2 regions of the Halobacillus amylolyticus genome follow, and region 2 is predicted to be linked to the other one. Evidence: riboswitches for the same ligand, from Rfam matches in the RefSeq annotation. Region 2 holds a riboswitch; the other holds the start of a gene.
The links. Region 2 has a riboswitch for lysine ahead of dapA (4-hydroxy-tetrahydrodipicolinate synthase). Riboswitches for the same ligand answer to the same signal wherever they lie in the genome.
Positions count from the first base shown of each region.

Region 1: it holds a riboswitch for lysine, as region 2 does, so the genes downstream of both, MUO15_RS19995 (Na+/H+ antiporter NhaC family protein) here and dapA (4-hydroxy-tetrahydrodipicolinate synthase) in region 2, are expected to answer to the same signal.

Region 1 covers NZ_CP095075.1:3,969,678-3,984,836, forward strand. The annotation lists gene sufC (Fe-S cluster assembly ATPase SufC) at 1-446, shown strand, start outside; gene sufD (Fe-S cluster assembly protein SufD) at 465-1,772, shown strand; gene MUO15_RS19965 (cysteine desulfurase) at 1,772-2,992, shown strand; gene sufU (Fe-S cluster assembly sulfur transfer protein SufU) at 2,982-3,425, shown strand; gene sufB (Fe-S cluster assembly protein SufB) at 3,457-4,854, shown strand; gene MUO15_RS19980 (sulfite exporter TauE/SafE family protein) at 5,147-5,965, shown strand; gene MUO15_RS19985 (bifunctional metallophosphatase/5'-nucleotidase) at 5,977-7,362, shown strand; gene yunB (sporulation protein YunB) at 7,520-8,287, shown strand; lysine riboswitch at 8,343-8,528, shown strand; gene MUO15_RS19995 (Na+/H+ antiporter NhaC family protein) at 8,690-10,252, shown strand; gene MUO15_RS20000 (sodium-dependent transporter) at 10,513-12,045, shown strand; gene MUO15_RS20005 (MetS family NSS transporter small subunit) at 12,057-12,146, shown strand; gene MUO15_RS20010 (M23 family metallopeptidase) at 12,195-13,136, opposite strand; gene MUO15_RS20015 (YhcN/YlaJ family sporulation lipoprotein) at 13,217-13,801, opposite strand; gene MUO15_RS20020 (YutD family protein) at 13,939-14,214, shown strand; gene MUO15_RS20025 (DUF3055 domain-containing protein) at 14,317-14,583, opposite strand; gene glpX (class II fructose-bisphosphatase) at 14,595-15,159, opposite strand, start outside.
Region 2 covers NZ_CP095075.1:2,776,525-2,784,962, reverse strand. The annotation lists partial or broken gene MUO15_RS14410 (DUF4395 domain-containing protein) at 1-200, shown strand, start outside; gene MUO15_RS14405 (DoxX family protein) at 386-760, shown strand; partial or broken gene MUO15_RS14400 (spore photoproduct lyase family protein) at 913-1,233, opposite strand; gene MUO15_RS14395 (EAL domain-containing protein) at 1,447-2,499, opposite strand; lysine riboswitch at 2,711-2,889, shown strand; gene dapA (4-hydroxy-tetrahydrodipicolinate synthase) at 3,017-3,904, shown strand; gene MUO15_RS14385 (FdhF/YdeP family oxidoreductase) at 4,206-6,563, opposite strand; gene MUO15_RS14380 (Na-translocating system protein MpsC family protein) at 6,692-7,051, opposite strand; partial or broken gene MUO15_RS14375 (L-lactate MFS transporter) at 7,123-8,396, opposite strand.

The DNA.
Region 1 (15,159 bases), 1.2 Mb from region 2:
GCGATGAAATTTCTTTAATGAAATTCATTAAGGAAATGGATGGCACGATGGATACCCTTGATATGGATAAGAATATGGCCCAGCGTTACCTTAATGAGGGATTCTCTGGCGGTGAGAAAAAACGTAATGAAATTCTTCAGCTGATGATGGTTAAGCCAGCCATTGCTATTTTGGATGAAATTGATTCTGGTTTAGATATTGACGCATTAAAGGTGGTAGCAAAAGGGATCAACCAGATGCGTAATGATACATTCGGATGCTTGATGATTACACACTATCAACGTCTTCTTAATTATATTACACCAGACAAAGTACACGTGATGATGCAAGGGCGTGTTGTTAAATCGGGTGGACCTGAATTAGCACAACGTCTTGAAGAAGAAGGTTACGATTGGATCAAGCAAGAGCTTGGCATCGAAGACGAAACAATCGGTCAACAAGCGTAATAGATAGGAGGGATCATTATGACTGTAGAAGTCTCACTACCATACGACAAAGAATATGTAACACAATTCTCTCAAGGCTTAAACGAACCAGAGTGGATGAAAAATCTTCGTCTGCGTGCATTGGATAAATCGGAATCTTTACAGATGCCAAAGCCTGATAAAACAAATGTGAGTAAATGGAACTTTTCTGATTTCAAACATGATGTAAATGGAGATAAGATTCAATCACTTGGAGATCTCCCTAGAGAGATTCAAAATTTCTTGGATCAAGATAAAGAACAACAAAACCTAGTAATTCAGCGTAATCATACTGTCGCTTATGGAAGCTTGGATCCAAAGTTAAAAGAACTTGGCGTGATTTTTACAGATATGAGTACAGCTCTACGTGAGCATGCTGATTTGGTTCAACAATACTATATGACAGAAGCTGTTCATGTTGATGAGCACCGCTTGACAGCATTGCACGCTGCTCTTATGAATGGTGGAGTTTTCTTATATGTCCCTAAGAATGTGGAGATTGAAGAACCTTTACAGGCTATTTTCTGGCAGGAAGACCCAGAAGCTTCACTAATAAACCATGTCTTAGTCGTGGCAGAAGAGAATAGTTCAGTAACGTATGTTGAGAACTATATTTCTCATAATAAAGAAGAAAAAACATCTGCTAATAATATCACAGAAGTTTTTGCTAAAGCTGGTTCTAAAATTGACTTTGGAGCGGTTGATAACTTTGATGTGGGTACAACCGTTTATACAAATCGACGCGGGGTTGCTGATCGTGATGCAACGATCGAGTGGGCACTCGGGCAGATGAATGAAGGCGATACAATTTCAGAGAATATCACGCATTTAGTTGGTGATAACTCTGTTTCTAATGCCAAGACAGTCGCGATCGGTCGTGGAGAACAAAAGCAGAACTTCACAGCAAACATTACGCACTTTGGAAAAGGATCAGAAGGATATATTCTTCAACATGGTGTTATGAAAGATAAGTCTTCAGGCATCTTTAATGGAATCGGGAAAATTGAGCATGGTGCCACTAAGTCAAATGCGGAGCAGGAATCACGTGTTCTTATGTTAAGTAAGGATGCACGTGGGGATGCAAACCCTATTTTGCTTATCGACGAAGATGATGTAACGGCAGGTCACGCAGCTTCTGTCGGTCGTGTAGATCCAATTCAGCTTTATTACTTGATGAGCCGCGGGATATCTAAGGTAGAGGCTGAGCGTTTAGTTATTCACGGCTTCCTGGCACCTGTTGTAAATCAGCTCCCTGTAAAAGCTGTAAAAGAGCAGTTAACGAAAGTGATTGAAAGGAAAGTTTATTAATGGATATCAAAGCGGTTCGTGATGCTTTCCCGATTCTGCATCAGGAAGTGAATGGACACCCGCTTGTATATTTAGACTCTTCCGCTACATCTCAAAAGCCTACAAAGGTAATTGAGAAACTGGATGAGTATTATCGCGGCTACAATTCCAATGTACACCGTGGTGTGCATACACTTGGGACACGGGCAACAGATGAGTATGAAGGTGCTCGTGAAAAGGTTCGTAGATTTATTCATGCAGCAAGTACGCAAGAGATCATTTTCACTAGAGGAACAACAACAGCGATTAATACAGTCGCTGTAAGCTATGGGCATGCAAACCTGGGTGAAGGTGATGAGATTGTAATCACACCGATGGAACACCATAGTAATATTATTCCTTGGCAGCAATTGGCTAAAGCAACTGGAGCAACTTTGAAGTATATGCCTTTACAGGATGATGGAACCGTTTCTTTAAACGATGTTGAGAAGACGGTCACTGAAAATACGAAAATTGTAGCCATTGCTCATGTGTCAAACGTTCTTGGAACAATTAACCCTATTAAGGAAATTGCTGCTGTAGCCCACCGTAATGGGGCTGTCATGCTAGTTGATGGAGCTCAAGGTGCTCCACATTTGAATGTGGATGTACAGGATCTTGACTGTGACTTTTATGCTTTTTCAGGTCACAAAATGTGTGGTCCTACAGGAATCGGTGTTCTGTACGGGAAGCGGTCCCTACTAAATGAGATGGAGCCTGTCGAGTTTGGTGGAGAGATGATCGACTTTGTTAATCTTTATGATTCAACGTGGAAGGAGCTCCCTTGGAAATTTGAAGGGGGTACGCCAATTATTGCAGGTGCTGTAGGTCTTGGTGCTGCAATTGATTTCCTTAATGAAGTTGGATTAGATGAAATAGCCGAGCATGAGCATAAGCTTGTTGAGTATGCACAGCAGCAAATGAACACAATCGAAGGGTTAACGATCTATGGTCCTGATAAACGAGCAGGCTTAGTGACTTTCAACCTGGCAGATGTACATCCGCATGATTTGGCAACAGTACTTGATGCGGAGGGGATAGCTGTTCGTGCTGGTCACCATTGTGCTCAGCCATTAATGAAGTGGCTAGACGTTTCTGCTACAGCCCGAGCCAGCTTCTATCTTTACAACACAGAAGAAGATATCGATCGACTCGTTCAGGGATTACAAACAACAAAGGAGTATTTTGGCGATGTCTTTTAATAACCTAGATACACTCTACCGCCAAGTTATAATGGATCATTACAAAAATCCTCGTAATCGTGGTACAGTAGAGGGAGATCACCTTACTGTTGATATGAATAACCCAACGTGTGGTGATCGAATACAACTTCAGTTGCAAGTAAACGAAGGCGTAGTTGAAGATGCTAAATTTGATGGGGAAGGCTGTTCAATCAGCATGTCCTCAGCATCGATGATGACACAGGCCATTAAAGGTCAGAAAATTGAAGATGCAGTGAAGATGTCACACATGTTTTCTGAGTTAATGCTTGGAAATGAAGTTGAGGATGAAAACATCGACCTTGGAGACATTGAAGCTCTACAAGGTGTAGCTAAGTTTCCAGCACGTATTAAATGTGCTACGCTTGCATGGAAGGCAATGGAAAAAGGTGTGGACGACGAACAAGAAGCTTAATTGTTTTTATATACTAAAAGGAGGTATTTAAATGGCTAAAAAAGAGCCAGAGGTTGGAGAATATCAATACGGCTTTCATGAAAAAGATGTCTCTATTTTTCGTACTGAAAAAGGCTTGACAGCAGAAGTTGTTAAGCAAATCTCCGATTACAAAGAAGAACCACAGTGGATGCTTGATTACCGTCTGAAGTCGCTTGAGCAGTTCTACAAAAAGCCAATGCCTCAATGGGGCGGTGACTTGTCCGAACTGGACTTTGATGATATTACCTATTACGTCAAACCATCTGAAGGTTCTGAACGTTCATGGGATGAAGTACCTGAAGAAATCAAGAACACTTTCGATCGTCTTGGAATTCCTGAAGCAGAGCAAAAATATCTAGCTGGGGTTTCCGCACAGTACGAATCTGAGGTTGTCTATCACAACATGGAGAAAGACCTTGAAGATCTAGGTGTTATCTTCAAAGATACAGACTCTGCACTGAAGGAAAACGAAGAGCTCTTTAAAGAGTACTTTGCTAAAGTAATTCCATCATCTGATAACAAATTCTCAGCGTTAAACTCGGCGGTATGGTCTGGCGGTTCCTTCATTTATGTTCCAAAAGGACAAAAAGTAGAAACGCCATTACAGGCTTATTTCCGAATTAATTCTGAGAACATGGGACAGTTCGAGCGTACACTGATCATTGTTGACGAAGGCGCATCTGTTCACTATGTAGAAGGTTGCACGGCTCCAACTTATTCTTCCAGTTCCCTGCACAGTGCGGTTGTTGAAATCTTTGTTAAAAAAGATGCCTATTGCCGTTATACAACGATTCAGAACTGGGCAAATAACGTTTATAATCTTGTTACTAAGCGTGCTGTGGCTGAAGAAAATGCAACAATGGAGTGGGTAGATGGAAACTTAGGCTCTAAGCTTACCATGAAATATCCATCTGTTCTTCTAAAAGGTGAAGGTGCCCGAGGAATGACGCTTTCTATCGCCCTTGCCGGTAAGGGACAGCACCAGGATGCTGGAGCAAAAATGCATCACTTGGCTCCTAATACTTCCTCTACTATCGTTTCGAAATCAATCTCTAAACATGGTGGTAAAGTAACATACCGTGGGATTGTACAATTTGGACGTAAAGCGGAAGGTGCCCGCTCAAATGTTGAGTGTGATACGTTGATTATGGATAATAAATCTACGTCAGATACGATTCCTTATAACGAAATCATGAATGAAAACATCTCTCTAGAACACGAAGCGAAAGTTTCTAAAGTATCTGAAGAGCAACTGTTCTATCTGATGAGCCGCGGCATTTCCGAAGAGGAAGCAACTGAAATGATCGTAATGGGCTTCATTGAACCATTTACGAAAGAACTTCCAATGGAATACGCTGTAGAAATGAATCGTCTTATCAAATTCGAGATGGAAGGTTCTATTGGTTAATAAAAGAACCACTGCCGCACGGATGTTTACATCTGTGCGGTTTTTTTAATTTCGGCTATTTTCTAGGAGTTTGTTGCTAGTTAAAGTAATTTATTTACCTTTATAAAAGGATGGATCAACAGGTAGCAGAGGGAAATATGCGAGCCCCCTGAGGTCTTCATATACAACAACAATCTTTACTAAAATTCTCTTTATGACCACTTGAAGAGTTGCATTCTCTTTCTAAATCATGTTTTCGTCATAGAAAACATGATACTATAATATTATCTCTAATACAGATAGAAGGTTGTCCATGTTTATCGCAATTGCTTTAGTAATCGGGTTTTTAGCATCTTTTGTTGGAAGCGTAGCGGGATTAGGCGGAGGGTCTATATTAGTTCCTGCTCTTTTATTCTTAGGTGATCACCATCATATGTTTGACTGGGTCACGCCACAGAAGATTGTAGGAATCTCACTAGTTGTCATGATTTTCACAGGACTTTCATCAACATTGTCCTATCTTAAGCATAAACGAGTAGATTTGAAGGCAGGATTACTTCTGTTGATTGGGAGTATTCCAGGGGGCATCTTTGGGTCGTGGCTCAATCAATTTTTTCGAACAGATAGTTTTGCATTAATATTTGGAAGTGTAATGATCGTTATATCGCTATTATTTTTCCTGCCTAGGAGTCGAGGGAAAGGAAACAGGTTCTCAATCAATGGTATAAAGAGGACGGCTGTACTAAATGATCAAACAATTTCCTATACATTTCCATTAGGGATTGGTTTCGTTTTATCCTTTAGTGTGGGGGTATTATCAGGACTGCTTGGAATCGGAGGGGGCTCGCTTACTGTACCCGTTTTGATCCTGCTTTTTAGATTCCCACCACATATTGCAACAGCTACATCGATGTTTATGATATTCTTTGCAAGTATAACAAGTTCAGCAACACATATTTATTTAGGTCATGTCGAATGGAGCCGTGCCTTGTACTTTATCCCGGGTGCTTATGCAGGTGGTATGTGCGGTGCATTTGTTAATCGGAAATTAAATGGGCAAGCAGTGGAATGGTTTTTACGTATTTTGCTTATCCTAGTTGGAATACGGTTAATTTGGCAAGGGATTGGATAAGGAGACTGATAATGAAAGAAAAGATCTTTTTATACTATACCAGCGACTTGCATAGTCACTTTGAGAATTGGCCTCAAATTGTCGGCTATTTCAATCAACGAAAAAAGATACATCATATAAATGAAGAAAGTTACTGGCTGTTAGACAATGGCGACCATGTGGATCGTTTTCACCCGATAACAGAAGGGTTGATGGGCAAAGGCAATGTCGAGCTTTTGAATCAGGCAGGCTACAGCTTCGCGAACTTAGGTAATAACGAAGGAATTACATTATCCTATGAAGATTTATATTCATTATATGATGAAGCTGATTTTGATGTGGTTTGCGCCAACTTACATTCGCAAGAACCCACCCAGCCAGATTGGTTAAAACCATACAAAATTTTTCAAACGAAGCATGGAGTTAAGGTAGCTGTTCTTGGTTTAACTGCACCATTTGAAACATTTTATAGGATGTTGGGCTGGTCGATTACTTCGCCTTTTGATGTATTAGACCGTCTTATTACAGAGATTCAGGAACAAGCTGACATTGTTGTGCTACTCTCGCATCTCGGTATGTACGATGATGAAGAGATCGCGAGACATTATCCGGGAATTGACGTTATTATTGGTGGACATACTCATCACCTTTTTCAAAACGGTGAGCATAAAGGGAATGCTATCTTAACTGCTGCTGGAAAACACGGCACACATTTAGGAGAAATCATATTAGAGTGGGATCATGCGGCACAATCCTTAAGTAAAAAGGAAGCTTATGCAGTATCTACGGAAAATATGAATAAGGATGCCGTTGCAAATGAACAACTGGAAGAGATGAGAAGACGTGCGGTTGAGCATCTGCAAACTCCTGTAGCTTACTTGGAGAAGACTTTAAAAATTGCCTGGTTTAAGGAAACACCGCTTATGAGAAAATTCACGAAAGAAATGCAGCGTTGGACAGGTGCTGACCTCGCAATGTTGAATGCTGGTGTGTTGCTTGATCATCTAGGTGAAGGGCAAGTGACATCTGAGGATATCCATAGAATATGTCCGCATCCAATGAATCCGTGTAAAGTGGAGCTTGCTGGGGACGAACTGCTTGAGGTCATTCGAGTGGCTCATACAAGAAAATTAACGGAAATTCGCTTGAAAGGTTTAGGTTTTCGAGGTGAAGTGATTGGTAAAATGGTGTTTACGGGTGTTGACATCGAGGTTGTTGAAGGTTCTGACGGTGAATTTCATGTGAAAAGCGTACGTATGAATGGAATGAATATTGATAAACAAAAAACTTATACCTTGGCTACCGCAGATACTTTTACATTCGGAAGGCTTTTTCCTGAAATTGCCTATGCTAAAAATAAAACGTATTATATGCCAGAACTGCTTCGCGATGTTCTTGCAAAATCTCTAAGCACTTAAAAATGAGTTCCAAGGCTTTGCAATCATTCTTTCAAGATATAATGAAGCGATGATCAGCCGTCTGATGGTTCAAATCATAAAATGTGATACAACTTATACAACTTGATGCTTAAACCCCTCTTTCCCGACATATAGATAGGGCAGGAGGGGTTGTTTTATGGGAACTAAAAAGACGAATCCACCCTCAATAGGGAAAAGAATTCTTATCACATTTATTTGTTTTGCTATCATTACAGGTTCATGTTTATGGTTAATTGACAGAGGAATTACACCAGTTTTACAAGGAATTGCCGAAACAAAGGCACAGCAGTTAGCAAGAGACGCTATCAATGAAGCAGTGAGCAGACAGATAGCAGAAGATTTACAATTTGAAAATTTGGTTAGGATTGAAAAGGATAATGAGGGAAATATCACCTATATGGGCTGGAATTCCGCAGTTGTCAATAAAGCATTAAGAAATACTACACTACGAGTGCAAAATTTCCTTAGACGAATGGAGCAAAATGAATTGCCGTTGGAAGATACGACATTAGATTCAGATATAAATAGAAACGGAAAAGAAAAAGATAAGGGAGAAGAGCCAGCCACATTGATTGAAGTTCCGATTGGCTTAGCCACGAACAACACGATCCTGGCTAACCTTGGGCCAAAGGTTCCAGTGCAGCTTCAAGTCATCGGCGATGTTCAATCACAATTTGTAAATGAGATTAAGGAATATGGGATTAACTCAGCTTTTTTTGAGTTATCCCTTAACTTTAAAGTGAGTTTACGAGTGGTTATTCCTTTTTCAGGAGAAACGATCATTGTAGACAATGACATTCCTATCGATACGAGTACCATAGTGGGAGAGGTTCCTGAGTTTTATAATGGCGACGGAGAGGAGGAATCTCCAACCTTTTCACTACCAATGACAGGCTTGCAATAATCGATAGATCTTGGTAAACTATTTAAGAAATTAAATATGCGTGACCTTATCAGATCGGTGAGGTAGAGGCGCAGGCTTCATTAGTAATTCAGTGTGAGGATGACAACGATGACCACGTTTACGAAAGGGGAGACCTGCCGAAGTTTATTGCAGCAGTCACGCTGCATTATTCTGGTGTGTACCTGAACAAGGGATACACTGTCATGCATGCTTTTAAGGTGCATGGTGCGCTACTGATCGAAATGGAGGATAATCAAATTGCTGCTGTAGGGCAATGATAGGTTATTTTCTATCATTGTCTTTTTTGCGTTTAAAAGCTTTTCAAAATTCCTCAATTTTATCTCCAGTAGTCTTCCGCAAAGCACCTCTTTATCATCTTAAGATAAACGGAGGGGAAACATTTTGGAAGGAACAATTTATTCACTTATTCCACCATTACTCATGCTTGTTCTTGTTATTGCAACGAGAAAAGTTATCCTGTCCCTGGCGGCAGGTATCATTGTCGGAGCTTTAATGCTTACACAATTCAATGTAGTAGATGGTCTGCAAATGATTTGGACTGTATTTGCTACCATTTTTTATAGCGAAGGTGCTATCAACACAGGTAATATTTATCTGCTAACTTTCTTATTACTGCTTGGTGTTGCAACAGCTTTTATGACAGCTTCCGGTGGTAGCAGAGCTTTTGGTAAATGGGCAGTAGCCCGTATTAAAACTCGTAAAGGGGCAAAGCTTGTTCCAGTCTTATTAGGTATTACCATTTTTATCGATGATTATTTTAACGCGTTAGCTGTTGGGCAGGTGGCGAGGCCTGTTACAGATCGTCATAAAATTTCTCGGGCAAAATTAGCGTATTATATAGATTCCACCTCGGCGCCAATTACCGTTATTTCACCGATTTCAAGCTGGGGAGCTTATATTATTGGAACAATTGGCAGTATTTTAGCAGCTAATGAAATTGCCAATTATCAAGCGTTTGAGGCCTTTATTAGAATGATTCCATACAATTTTTACGTTTTTGCAGCCCTGTTACTCGTCTTCTTGACTGTATTTATGAAAATAGATATTGGTTCAATGCGTACGCATGAAAAGCGAGCCGTGCAGACAGGTGAGCTGATCGACCCTAATAAAACAGGAGATGTTCCGGGAGATTTAAACGATGAATTCGAAAGGCACGACCATGGACGGATCTCCCATCTAATTTGGCCTATTGTGACGTTAATCTTAGTAACTGTTGCATCAATGGTTATTACAGGGATACGAAATTCAACAGAAGCAGTAAACCTGATAAGTATTTTTGCTAACACTAATGTAAACATTTCTTTATTCATAGGCGGTGTATTAGCTGTTCTTGTGGCAGGAGGTCTTTATATTAGACAGGAAGAGCCCAAGTCGGGTATCAATCATGTCTTAACGGAAGGTGTGAAGGCAATGCTTCCGGCCGTGTATATCCTCATCTTTGCATGGATGATTGGCGATGTAATTGGTCAGCTTGGAACAGGTGAGTATTTAGTTACCCTTGTTAACCAGTCATCGATTAACACAGCATTCTTACCTTTCCTTATTTTTATTGTGGCAGGTTTCATGGCCTTAGCTACAGGAACATCTTGGGGCACGTTTGGGATTATGCTTCCAATCGCAGGTGAAATTGCCGCTGGAATTGATGTGAATTTAGTATTACCAGCTTTATCCGCAGTTCTTGCTGGGTCTGTGTTTGGTGATCATTGTTCACCGATCTCTGATACAACTATCCTTTCTTCAACTGGGGCTGGCTCCAATCACATTGACCATGTGATGACACAGTTGCCATATGCATTCATTGCGGCTATCGCTGCTGCTGTTGGTTATTTAATACTTGGATTTACTGGACAACTGCTGTTGGCGTTCTTGTTGACATTAATTGTGATAGGTATCTCAGCAGTATTGATCCACTATATTTTTCTAGGAAATTATTCGATAAAGTAAATATATTGGAAGAGGAGTGCTCTTGAAGTGCTCCTCTTTTTTATGGGAAATTTATTTCAGTCCCAAATAAAGAAGCAGAAGCTACTGATCTTCCCTATAGATGTACCCATAATATAGCTTTGACATCTCTTTAACAGTATGGTTATAATCTAAGTATAAATAATCAGAAAAAAATAAAGATTTAAAACATTCTCTTTCACTTGCTTGTCACATACAAGTATAGAAGGAGAATTCTGATTATTAAAGGGAGGTCTTCAGACATGGAAAATCGATCACAATGGGGGTCAAGGGCAGGATTCTTATTTGCTGCCATGGGTTCAGCAATTGGTTTAGGCAACATTTGGCGCTTTCCTGCTACAGCTTATGAAAGCGGCGGCGGAGCATTTATTATTCCTTACTTATTTGCTTTATTAACTGCTGGTATACCATTATTAATTTTAGAGTACACGGTGGGGCACAAATATCGCGGCTCTGCTCCTAAATCACTTGGGAGAGTGCGAAAAGGCTTTGAATGGATTGGTTGGTGGCAAGTTACCATAGCATTCGTTATTTCGACCTATTATGCCGTAATTATTGCTTGGGCAATTATGTATGCTTATTACTCATTTAATCTTTCTTGGGGTGATGATCCGACAAGCTTTTTTGTTGGAGAGTTTTTAACGTTAACAGATCCAGGTACATTTGGAGGACTTGTACCTAAAGTTTTACTTCCTCTTCTTATCGTATGGGTAATTACATTAGGGGTCCTTTCAAAAGGCGTTAAAAAAGGAATTGAGAAAGCTAATAAAATTTTCATTCCAACCTTAGTTGTGTTATTTATCATCATCGTTATTCGTGCTATTACACTTGAGGGGGCTGCATCTGGTTTGTCTGCGTTCTTCACCCCTGATTGGTCGAGTATAGCCGACCCGCAAGTATGGGTTGCGGCATATGGACAAATATTCTTTAGTTTATCCATCGCTTTTGCTATTATGATTACTTACTCTTCGTATTTACCGAAGAAATCAGATATTACAAACAATGCCTTTATTACAGGTTTTGCAAACTCTTCCTTTGAAATTCTTGCAGGGATTGGAGTATTTGCAGCCATTGGATTTATGGCTTTCACCTATGATACAACTGTAAGTCAACTGGCTGCTGAAAAGGGAGTCGGAGGGGTCGGCCTTGCATTCATGGTATTCCCGGAAATTGTTAGTCAAATTCCAGGTATTCCAAGAATCTTTGGCTTTCTGTTCTTCGCTTCCCTCGTGTTAGCTGGATTGTCGTCACTTATCTCTATTACTGAGACCTATGTAGCTGCGGTATCTGAGAAATTTAATATCTCAAGAGGTAAGTCTATTATGTTCGGCGGCGGCTTTGCTGCGGCTCTCTCTCTTCTTTATGCAACACAGGGAGGACTGAACCTATTAGATACAGTTGACCACTTCATTAACAATTTTGGTGTGGCCTTAGCTGGATTGTTTGAAGTTGTAGCTTTAGCTTGGTTTGCTAAAGGTCTTAAGGGATTTCAATCTCATGCAAATGAAATATCTGATATTAGATTGGGAACGTGGTGGCGCTTCTGTTTAGGTGTCATTACGCCGATCGTCCTTGGTTATATGATGCTGCAAAACCTGCGAGCAGAATTATCGGCTGCATATGGAGGGTACCCGATTGATTTCCTATTCAACTTTGGATGGATCGTCGCAATTGGTGCAATCTTTGTTGGTTCATTAATGTCAATGAAAAAATGGCCGAACAATGAATTGGATCAAACAGATTCAGATGATGATAAGAAGGAGGTTGCTCGCTAATGGCTATTGTCATGTTTATTATAACTATTGTTATTATTTGGGGTGGCCTGACTCTCAGTATTGCCAATGCAGTAAGAAAGTCTAAATCAAGGAATAGTTAAGATAAAAGCCCGGGTATTCTGTTAGTACAGAATACTCGGGCTCTTTTCCTATTGTTCACGGGCTAATTTTTCCCATCTCTTTAAATAGGGATAAGGATCAAAGGACCATTCATGCTCGCCATTATCCTGGTACATTCCGTAGTGTAAATGTGGAGGGAATTTTCCTGATGTTCCTGGTGGTCCATAACCAGTGGCGCCAACGCTGCCTATTACATCCCCAGGCTTAACTACATCTCCAACGTTCACTCCATCTTTAAAGCCATTTAAATGAGCATAATAGTGATAAATGTTAAAAATATCGCGGATGCCAATTCTCCAACCACCATATTCATTCCAGCCTTTCATCTCAACAACTCCATAGGTCGTCGACTTAACGGGGACACCATAGTTTGCAAAGATGTCCGTTCCTTCATGAATCCGGCGTCCTCCAAAGCCACGTGCATCGCCCCATGTGTTATTGTAGCTGTAATTGGCTTCCAGTGGTAACGGGAAATCTCTATCTTCGAGAGAGACCGTTTGGAATTTTTTAAATACCTTAGCTGTATTCATAATTGTTTGTACGGTTAGATCACGTTTGTAATAATTCCAGAGAGCTATCCTTATATCATCTTTTGTTGTTCCGTATGATTTAATATAGTTCCCTAAAGACCAAAGAATATCTTCATCATTTGTGATGTCGATTTTTTTATCGCCATTTCCGCTAGCGCCCCATCCCGATGGAAAAAACATCGAAGGATAATCGATCCCATTCCAAAATAACGGATCAGGTTGAATGGCTGTTACCCTGTACTCAGGGGGATCGTCGTGTATTTGCCGTTCATATTGATCAATAGCAGCAAAATAGTACCATGGGATATCGGTTACAGCTGATGTTTTTTTATAGAGGGCCATGCGTTCAGATTCTTCACTTGCGAAAACATAATTTACCAAAAACAGCTGACATATACCTGCGATCAGAATAGTTAAAAGTACTTTGGAACGAATGTTCATTTCATTCACCTTCAAATTAAGTGGTACAGTTAGCTTGCCATTTATAATCTAGACTTATGCTTGGAAATGTCAGGCAAGTGCTATTCTGCCTCATTGTCATTCGTTTGCTCTACCCTACCCTGGGGTGCTTGTTTCATTTTATTAACAATGTCATCAATGACTTCCTCGTATTGATCATCGTAAACGGTTGATGTGCTTAAGCTTTGAATATCACCAAATGCAGAAGGGTTATCAGAAACGTATACATGATAGAAACTCGGAACTAATGAATAGGCCGTTTTTTGAACCATATCTGCTGATAAGTCTCTTTCCTGTCCTTCGGGAGCTTGATAAGCAACAAGAACCTCTTCATCGGTAACCAGTGTAGCTACATCTTCAAAGCCATCATATTGGAGAATCATCCGGGTAATCATATCCGCAACCTTTTCGCGGTTTACCTTAATGCTTTGGTTCTTTTCAGCATTTTGATCAAACTGACCTTGTTTATATCGTACATAGCCCACTTGGCCATCCATGGAGCGGTCATTATAATCATCCATCTCATTACTGTGCAGGGCTTGATCAGGTTCTTGGTTTTTCGCCTCCTCTTCCTGTGCCTCGGTACAACCCGCCAACAACATAAAACTGAGTCCCATTAATATAGGGAGTAATCTATAGGTCTTCATGTTTGAATCCTCCTGTTATATATCAACTTGTTATTAGGTTGGACTGATTTTAAAGAATGATACAAAATTTTTAGTGATCTATTTCCGTCATTGTTTCTAAATATGGTACACTAATGACAAGGTAAGAGGTGATCATAGTGATTGAACTATTTGGAAAAACATATGAAATTAAAGAGGATTATCGGGAAGCTTTTAATGAGGAAGATTTGGAAGGGCGTTTTAGTGATATTTTAAGCAAATATGATTTCATCGTCGGAGATTGGGGCTATGGTCAACTTCGGCTCAAAGGCTTTTATGACGATCAGAATTCTAAAGCAACTTTTGAAACGAAAATAAGCACACTTGAGGATTATTTGTACGAATACTGTAATTTTGGCTGTGCTTACTTTGTTTTAAAAAAAGTTAATCAATAAACCGGTGTGCATAAAGGCACACCGGTTTTTAAGAACCTTCAAAAAACATCCTCCGTCGCTGTTTTGGCAACGACGGAGGGATGACTGTTATAGAAAATTAAATTAAATTAGGTCGTGTAAACATGCCCTTAGCTGCTCTGCATCAATTTCGTTCATTTGAAATATGTGCTCAAGACGGCCAGGCTCATCTAAGGTTTGGTGGTCAACTAGCCCTAGCCTTTTGCTTTCAAGGTCTAATAGCATGGTTTTATCAGCGAACTGGTCTGCATGTAAAAAAGCAAATTCAAAGCGGCTGCTGCCTGCAGAAAATACTACAAATCGAGTAGTAGTATTTTCCGTTTCGTCCTTGAAAATCTGATAATTAGCCATTTGGTCAACTCCTAATCGCGGATTATCTTTAAGTGAGGTTTATAATCTAAGTGATGGTTGGCTTTTACAAAACGAACAGTACGAGTTTTAGCACGCATGACTATGGAATCTGTTTCTACTAAGTCACCACCGAGAAACTTGACGCCATTTAACAGTTCACCTTCAGTCACACCTGTAGCAGCAAAGATAGCGTCATCACTTTTAACGAGGTCGTTTAGTGTGAGGTGTTGCAATGGATTTTCAAGTCCCATTGTCTGGCATCGTTCAGTTTCTTCTTCATTTTGTGGTACGAGCCGTGCCTGCATGTCACCACCAAGGCTTTTAATCGCAGCGGCAGAAATAACGCCTTCTGGTGCACCGCCGGTTCCAACGAAAAGATCAACTCCAGTCTGGGGTAGACAAGTAGCAATAGAGGCACCTACATCACCGTCACCAAAGAGTTTTACCCGTGCCCCTTTTTTAATAACTCGATCCATAATATCTTGATGTCTCTCACGCTCCTGAATGATAACCGTGAGATCTGCGACACGTTTATTATTGGCTCTTGCTACAATATCAATCGTACGTTCGATCGGA
Region 2 (8,438 bases):
CAACAGCTTTTCAATCATTGGATCGCTACCATTTACTTAGGATTATCGATCGCCTCTTAGGCTGGACTGTGGCTGCGACTATATTCAGCCTTATGGTATTAGCTGCCGCAGGTATTGACTTGATGGGCTTCTGCATCGGTTGTACGATCCGTTATTGCTATATGATGTGGAGGCATAGACGTACAACAGGGCAAAGTTAAGGCACCGGTGTGATGGATATGGTTATGACTTGTTTATTTCCTTTTAAGTTTACTGCTTTTATTGCCGAATACCCTATCGCTATTTCACTTCGATTAGAAATCCTAATTCTCTCAATATTTAAACTATATTTGGAATGGTTTGTCTTCCTTCTTGCATATACATTTATATGAAAGGAGGACAACCCATGAACACTTCTTTATCCGCAATAAAATGGGTTCGATATGTAACAGCCTTTGTTTTTATTACTTCCGGATTTATAAAGGTAACAGGTAATGGTTTAGGTGAGTATTTCACAAGTTTAGGCATACCTAATTCAATCACAATTATGTATGTAGTAGCTGCTATTGAAATTGTGTGCGGAATACTTCTCGTCGCAAATAGGTATGTGAAATATGCAACTCTTCCACTAATGGGCATTATCATTGCCGCGCTATTGATAACAAAGGTTCCTACTCTACATGCCGGCTTTATCCTATTTCTTTTCGAGGCTAGATTAGATATCGTTATGTTAGGCCTGCTATTTCTTCTCTACAATCAATACCCTCGAAGTTCGTTATAAACAGACTAACCCATGAACAGTAATTGTCCTGCCTATGTCAACAAAAAGGCGTCCTTAGTTGAAGTATTCTTTTCTTTCCCGGTCCTATGCAATAACAAAGCCCGTCTTCCTTTTATATGAGACGGGCTTTGTTATTCTGTAAGATTTTACTGTCACGTAAAATACTCTAACTTGGCTTCCGGGAAATAAGTATCATTATATCCTCCTAGTGTATCTTTCATATCTTCCTGCTCTTCGTCCTGATAAACGTATTTGCGATTCCGTAGCGGCCCCATTTCCACTTTCTTTTGGATTCCTCAAGCTCAAGCTTACTCATAGGATAGTTTTTCTTTAGCTGGCTTCGTAAACCGGTGCTGGAGCAACTCAAATGTTAAATCTTTGACGGCATGGGAGGGAAGGGCACTTTCTAAACGTTCAAACATTTCCTTATATCCTTCCTTCCAACCTTCGTGCAGGTAAATGGGGGCAACGATAAATCTTTAGGGACGAAAAGGAAAACATTGCAGGTGTTTCAATGAACAACACTTGAAAATAACTATCAAAAAGGTTTCCTCCCTTAGAAGCGAATTTTTATTACGGCTAATTCGGACTATCCCCTACTTTTACAGTCTGTTTGTTGATCTGCTGTCTCTTAATGATTTATGTAAATATTTCGTTGAGAACAACGTTATGAGAAGAGTGGTATTTCACCCCCTAAACTCTTGGTCAATATGTTGGGTTGGATTTTCCTGAGGCTTTGCAAAATAATAACCCTGAAATAATTCATATCCGATGTCAGCTAGGAATCTTATATCTTCTGATCTTTCAACCCCCTCTGCCAACGGCTTAGCATTTATATCGCGGGCAACTTGCAGGACTGATTCAGCCACGTGTTGCTTACCAAGGTCTTCGCTCACCCCATCAGAAAACTCCCGAGCTAATTTAACAAAATGGGGTTCTAGACTTGATAGCTTTTTAAGATCATTCACACCTGTTCCAACATCATCCAAGGCATATTTAAACCCATGTGACTTATAATAATTCAAGATTGATTTAAGATGTTCGATATCTTCAACCTCGTCGGTTTCTACAACCTCAAAGACGACTTGTTCTGGCTTAAGATTGACCTTTTTTATAAGCTCAAAAGTTGTTGAAAGACAATGTTCCGGCACATAAATGGCTGTCGGGATGAAATTTATGAAAATCATCTTATTTGTGATGTCGATGTTTGAAGCATTTTTTACCGATTCGAGACGACAAATGCGATCAAGAGCAAATAACCTGTTACGTACTCTAGCGGCTTCAAACATTTTGAATGGGGGAATAAGATCTCCCTTTTCATCTATCCCTCTTGATAGGAGTTCATAGCCGAACATATCAACCTGATTATTTTTAACACTGACAATGGGCTGGTAGTGAGTTCGTATCGAACGCTCCTCAATGATTTGGTCAATCCAACTGGCTTGTCGTTCTACCCGAAACAATCCGATCCGCTTCATTTCATCAAGGTTTTGTAAGGGGGCGGCTTTCTTTGAAGAAACTGCAAAAACTTTATCTGGCTCCATATGACCTTCAAGATAATCCAATAGGTCGAAGAAGATAGGTTCCTCGGTCCAAAAGGTTTTTTCGTTGACAGTGAACCATTTTTCTTCGGAAAAGTATCTAAAGTACTTTTTTAATTGATCAATACTTTGGCCGCCTACAAAATAAACTGTATACCCGTGATGCTGTGGTAAACAAATATCACATCCATTTAGCATTTACACTTCCTCCTTTATGCAGTATTCACTTACTTTATCGGTAACAAAACCTTAGTCCTTTAGTTTCAGTTCGAACAAGCGGCTGTGGAGATTTCAGTTAATCTTTGAAATTCACGTTTTTTTAAAAGTATTTCTGAAATAGCCTTGTAGTAAAGGGGATTTTTTGTTATAGTACACTCAATTAAATATTTTCTTATTTCAATACTTTTGAAGTAAGGATAGAGGAGCAAAGACCATTAGTACACAATACGAGGATAATGAGATCCCATGACTATTGTGAAAAGGGGAATTTGCCGAAGCGGGGAGAATCTCATGTTCTTGAAGCTGGTTCTGCTATTGAATAAATACAGGGCTGTCATATAGGAAACTATATGGAGGGCTATCTTACGCAGGAACGATTTTCACAAATATGTTTCTACGGCAACAGCGAAGCCTTCGTTGTTGCTTTTTTGCGTTTACTTCCGAATGGCCCGGACCACCTCTGAATTTTTAAAATTATACAAAAGGGTGTGAAGTTATGAATTTCGGCCAAGTTTTAACTGCCATGGTGACTCCGTTTGACCATAACGGTGAGGTTGATTTTACTGCTACGAGAACTTTAGTCAATCATTTACTAACCAATGGTTCTGATGGATTGGTTATAGCTGGTACAACTGGAGAATCTCCTACATTGACAACAGAGGAAAAGATGGACTTATTTAAATTTGTGGTGAAAGTTGTTGACGGAAGAGTTCCAGTCATAGCCGGAACTGGATCAAACAACACAAATGCTTCGATCAGTTTGACAAGGCAGGCAGAGGAAGCAGGGGTCGATGGAATCATGCTTGTTGCTCCATATTACAACAAACCGTCACAGGAAGGCTTATTTCAACACTTTAAAGCGATTGCCAATTCCACATCATTACCAATCATGCTTTATAATATTCCGGGACGAAGTGTAGTAAACATGTCAGTAGAAACGATTGTCGGCCTCTCTAAAATCAACAATATTGTATCTGTAAAAGAGGCCAGTGGTGATTTGGATGCCGTGGCAGAAATTATTAGTAAGACGGCTGATGAGTTTACGGTATATAGTGGTGATGATGGAATGACATTGCCCATCTTATCAATTGGGGGAGCAGGAATTGTTTCCGTTTCTTCACACATTATCGGAAATGAAATGCAAGAAATGGTCAATAACTTTACGAGAGGTGATGTCCGAAGGGCTGCTTCGATACATCGTGAGCTTCTCCCAATCATGAATGCATTATTTGCTGCCCCAAGCCCCTCACCAGTAAAAGCAGCGCTAAATATGAGAGGGGTACATGTCGGTGATGTTCGCCTACCATTACTGCCTTTGAACAAAGAAGAAAGAGAAGTACTACAAAGAACCCTGCCGCCTAATGAAATAGAGGCTGTTGGTTGAATAACAAATAAGAGACCACATTAGCAGAGTGAAAATTCCGCTAATGTGGTCTTCTTTTAAGAGGATGTTCAAAAGTCACCAAATGATTAACGGCGAATTTCTTCGTTGCTTGGTTTTTCTGATCCTCACATATGAAAGGCATACGGCTTGCGGTCCTCAAAACTTTCGCGCCTCGAACTTCTTGCGACGCACAGGACGTGCTAGTGTCGACTTTGTGACAGGAGGTGACGATCTTTGTCGACGTTCTTCATTCGTCAACTTTTTGAACACACACTTTAAGTAAAATGGACATTATTATCAATTAATCTACTGCCATTTCTAAGTCTTCTACTTTTTTCTCTAAATAATTAACATCTTTCCTAGCATTAAAGCGCTCGGCTTTTTCAACTTTGACTGCAATACTATATTGAGGAATTCCTGAAGGCCCATCATAAACACCTTTTGGAATTAAAAAGTTTGCTTCTGGGAAATGAAGGCCGACATTTCCGTTTGTAATATCAGCAAAATGAGCTTTACCTTGAAAAGTTCCATGTTGATTATAAACAACAACTGGTTCTCCATTTGTGATATTTAACTCTCTTCCATCTTCTTCACTCATTAAAACATCGTAACGTCCAGCAGCGTTAAATGGATCTGTTTTTTTGTAGACCATCGAGTTGAATTGCTTCCCACGCCGGGTTGTAATGTAGAACGTGCCTTCTGGTTTATCAAGTTTTGGAATATCAACTTGAATTAAATTTCCTTTCCCATCAGGAGTTGGACAAATTCCACCTTCGCATAACCATGCGCCTCCCCATTGGAAAACATCTCCCTGTTTCTTTAGATGTTGAATGCCGTCGTAATTTTGATTTGCCAGTGCAATTTCATCCCGAATGGACTGACCATCCTTAAAATCAACTAAATGCGCAGTTTCAGGTTTAACTCTTTTTGCAAGGTCAATGTAGATTTTCCACTCTGATCGTGCTTCTTCAACCAACTGTTTATTCCCTTTAATTTCAGGTGAGAAGTAAACCATTCGTTCAGTAGAGGTAGAAGTTCCTCCGCCGTCTTGTTCATAACGGGTTTTTGCTGGAAGCACAATAACGGCTTCTTTCGCATCAACCAGTGTTGAAGTATTAAAGATAATATCCTGGTGAACACGGATGTCTAATTCAGATAATGCCTCCTCAATAAAATCAGGGTTTGGCATCGTTTCTAAGAAATTACCACCGCTCATATAATACATTTTCAGCTTTCTTTCATTATCTTCTGGAAGCACAGCATTCTCAAGAGAAACACCAACAATATCACCTTGCCACTTTGGAAGTTCGAAGTTCCATACGTCTTCGATTCTCTTGACATTCTCCTCATCCCAGCCGCCGCCAGGAAGGACAAATGGATCCGCCCCCATTTCGCCAGAACCTTGGACACTAGAGTGACCACGAAACGGCATCAAACCAGCATGCTCGCGCCCTAAGTGACCGCGCAAAAGGGCTAGGTTGGCAACTTGCGAGATATTATCTGTTGCAAAGGAGTGCATCGTTAATCCTAGCGCCCAAGCATATACTGCACTTTTACTATTTGCTAGCAGTTCAGACAACTCAATAATTCTTTCCTTTGTTACCCCTGAAGACTTCACAATCTCCTCCCAAGACTGATCTTGGACCTTCGCTTTAAGCTCCTTATAACTATTCACATGCTCTTGAACAAATGGGTGATTAATGGCCGAACCATGTTCTAATTCTTCCATATCAAACCAGTGTTTCATGATACCATGCATGAAAGCAATATCCCCACCGATGTTTATTTGATAAAAGTCATCCGCGACCTTTGTTCCAAATAACGCAGATTCAGTATTAGAAGGGACCCAATATTTATCCATCGCCGGCTCTCTATATGGATTGATAACAATAATTTTTGTTCCCTTTTTCTTAGCAGCTAACATATACTTTGTTGAAACAGGTGAACTATTCGAAGCAACAGAACCCCAGAATAAAAGGACATCGGTTCCGATCCAATCTTGATAGTTTGCACTACTTGCTCCAATCCCTACAGAACGTTTAAGAGCTGTTTTGGAAGGGGAATGACAAATACGGGAAGCATTGTCAACATGGTTTGTCCCAAGGAAACGGGATACCTTCGCAGCTACGTAATAAGATTCATTTGTGATTCCTCTTGAGGTTAAATAAAACCCATATTGTTTAGGGTCCAATTTTTTCATCTTTTCTGCAATCATATCCATTGCCTCATCCCAACCCAGACGTGAAAACTTCCTTTCGCCTTTTCTACGAATCAATGGATATGGAATTCGACCTAACCGACGCAATTCTTCACTACTATATTTCTTAAGTTCATCAATATCTGCGTGAACCATCTCTTCTTTCATGGCAGGCATTGTACTTAGACGTAATACATTTAAACGAGTGGTACAAATATGCGGACCCTTTAGTGTTTGGTCTTGAAGGCCTGAAACTCCTAGTGCACAGCCATCACAAACACCCTTAGTAAGGATGTTCTTAGCGTAATTTATATTGTCCTTATTTTCCCACATGATTTTCATTGTGTCCCTAATATGTTTCGGCTTCACCTTGCCTAGGCCAAATGGAACTGGACTCACCCAGTGCTCAGGTGCGGGCTTTTTAGATACTTTTATAGGTCCTTGGTGTTTTGTTTCTCCCATTTTCACTCACTCCTTGTAAAATTGACCACTTGATTGTTCAAATAAAAAACCACCGTACATACTTTTACTAGGTAAAAATACTACGGTGGTTAAGTCTTTAGCAGGGTCGCTACCAAGTGCCAAACCTGTTATTTAGAATATTTTTCTTCCACATTTTCATCAAAAATGAAGATTGACATTCCGAAATCACGATGAATATCAATGTCAACAAACAAATCAACATACTTACATCCTAGAAACTCTTCCATCTCAACAGGAGGATTCTTTCTATACATTTCTTTCACCATTTCTGTGCGTGCAGCCCGGAGCAGTTGTTTTCCGTCATCGGCACTCGCGATGAACTTCTCAACTGGTGATAGATTTCCCTCCATCTCGCAAATCGCCCAGTTTTTACAAAATGTTGTTGTGATTTTGCTTGGTCCTTTTCCCATATGCTTTTTTCTGAAAGAGCGAACAAGGTTACTGAATTCTGCTTCGTACTTATTCATGGTGTCCTCCTGTAAAAAAACAGTTATAACATGTTTATACTTTACCACAATTCCGCCGTCATAATGAAATGTTAGCTAGCTGCAGATTTACTTTTACTCTGTCCAGCATTTAGGGCCCGCAATTTATTTATATCTTTGCGAATAACTAAAGAAACGATTAAGGCAATGACAAATAATCCTGCAAAGAACGTTAAGCTTGCTGAATAGCTTCCTGTTGTATCTTTCATCCACGCTGCGAACATGGGACCTGCTAAACCAGCTGCTGCCCATGCTGTTAAAATGTAACCGTGAATGGCACCAAGCTGTTTTGTACCAAATAAGTCGCCAATGTAAGCTGGGAGGGCCGAAAACCCTCCGCCATAGCACGTGTAAACAATTGCAAGCATCACTTGGAACAATATGGCCATCGATGTATGGGGCAATAACGCGAATAATACGATTTGAACAACAAAGAACGTTGTGTATGTATTCGTTCTACCTATATAGTCGGAAACGGTGGCCCAGCCAATTCTCCCTAGGCCATTAAAGATTCCTAGTACACCGACTAACGCTGCTGCTTCAGTAGTTGTTAAACCAATACTCTCTTGAGCTAGAGGTTTTGCCGCTGATAAAATGGCAATCCCACACGTCACATTAATAAACAGCATCAACCATAAATAGTAAAACCTTGATGTTTTGATTGCTTCGTTTGCTTTTAATTGAGATAAATCTTGCTTAACCTTGGATCTACCCGATGCTTTTTTTTCTTTAAAGCCTGCTGGCGCCCAGTCCACAGGGGTTTTTCCAAATAAACGGATGAGGCCACCATCACAATAAAATAAGCAATTCCTAAAATGTAAAATGTATTAGCCGTGCCGACGGATTTGATTAATGAATCCATAACTGGACTACTGATCGCAGCGGCAAAACCAAACCCCATGATCGCTAAGCCAGTGGCTAACCCTCGGCGATCCGGAAACCACTTCACCAGGGTAGAAACAGGAGCAATGTAGCCTAGCCCTAACCCGATTCCCCCTAATACTCCATAAAAAATATATAATAGAGGCAGCGAACCTAAATTTACAGCCAACCCGGATCCAAATATACCTACCCCAAAAAATGCCGCAGCTAATAACCCCGATTTCCTGGGGCCATATTTTTCAACAAAGTGCCCAAGAAAAGCTGCGGATAGCCCTAAGAATAAAATGGCTAAACTAAATGTCAATTGAACTTGTTTTGCTGTCCAACCAAATTGTTCAATTAAGGGAGCTGTAAAGTTACTCCATGCATAAACAGAGCCTATTGAAAGATGTATCCCTACAGCGGAAGCTGCAATTAGCCACCTGTTTTTCACTTTTTTCACCATTCCTACATCATCCTTTTAAATGTCTTTTACAAAATAAAAACC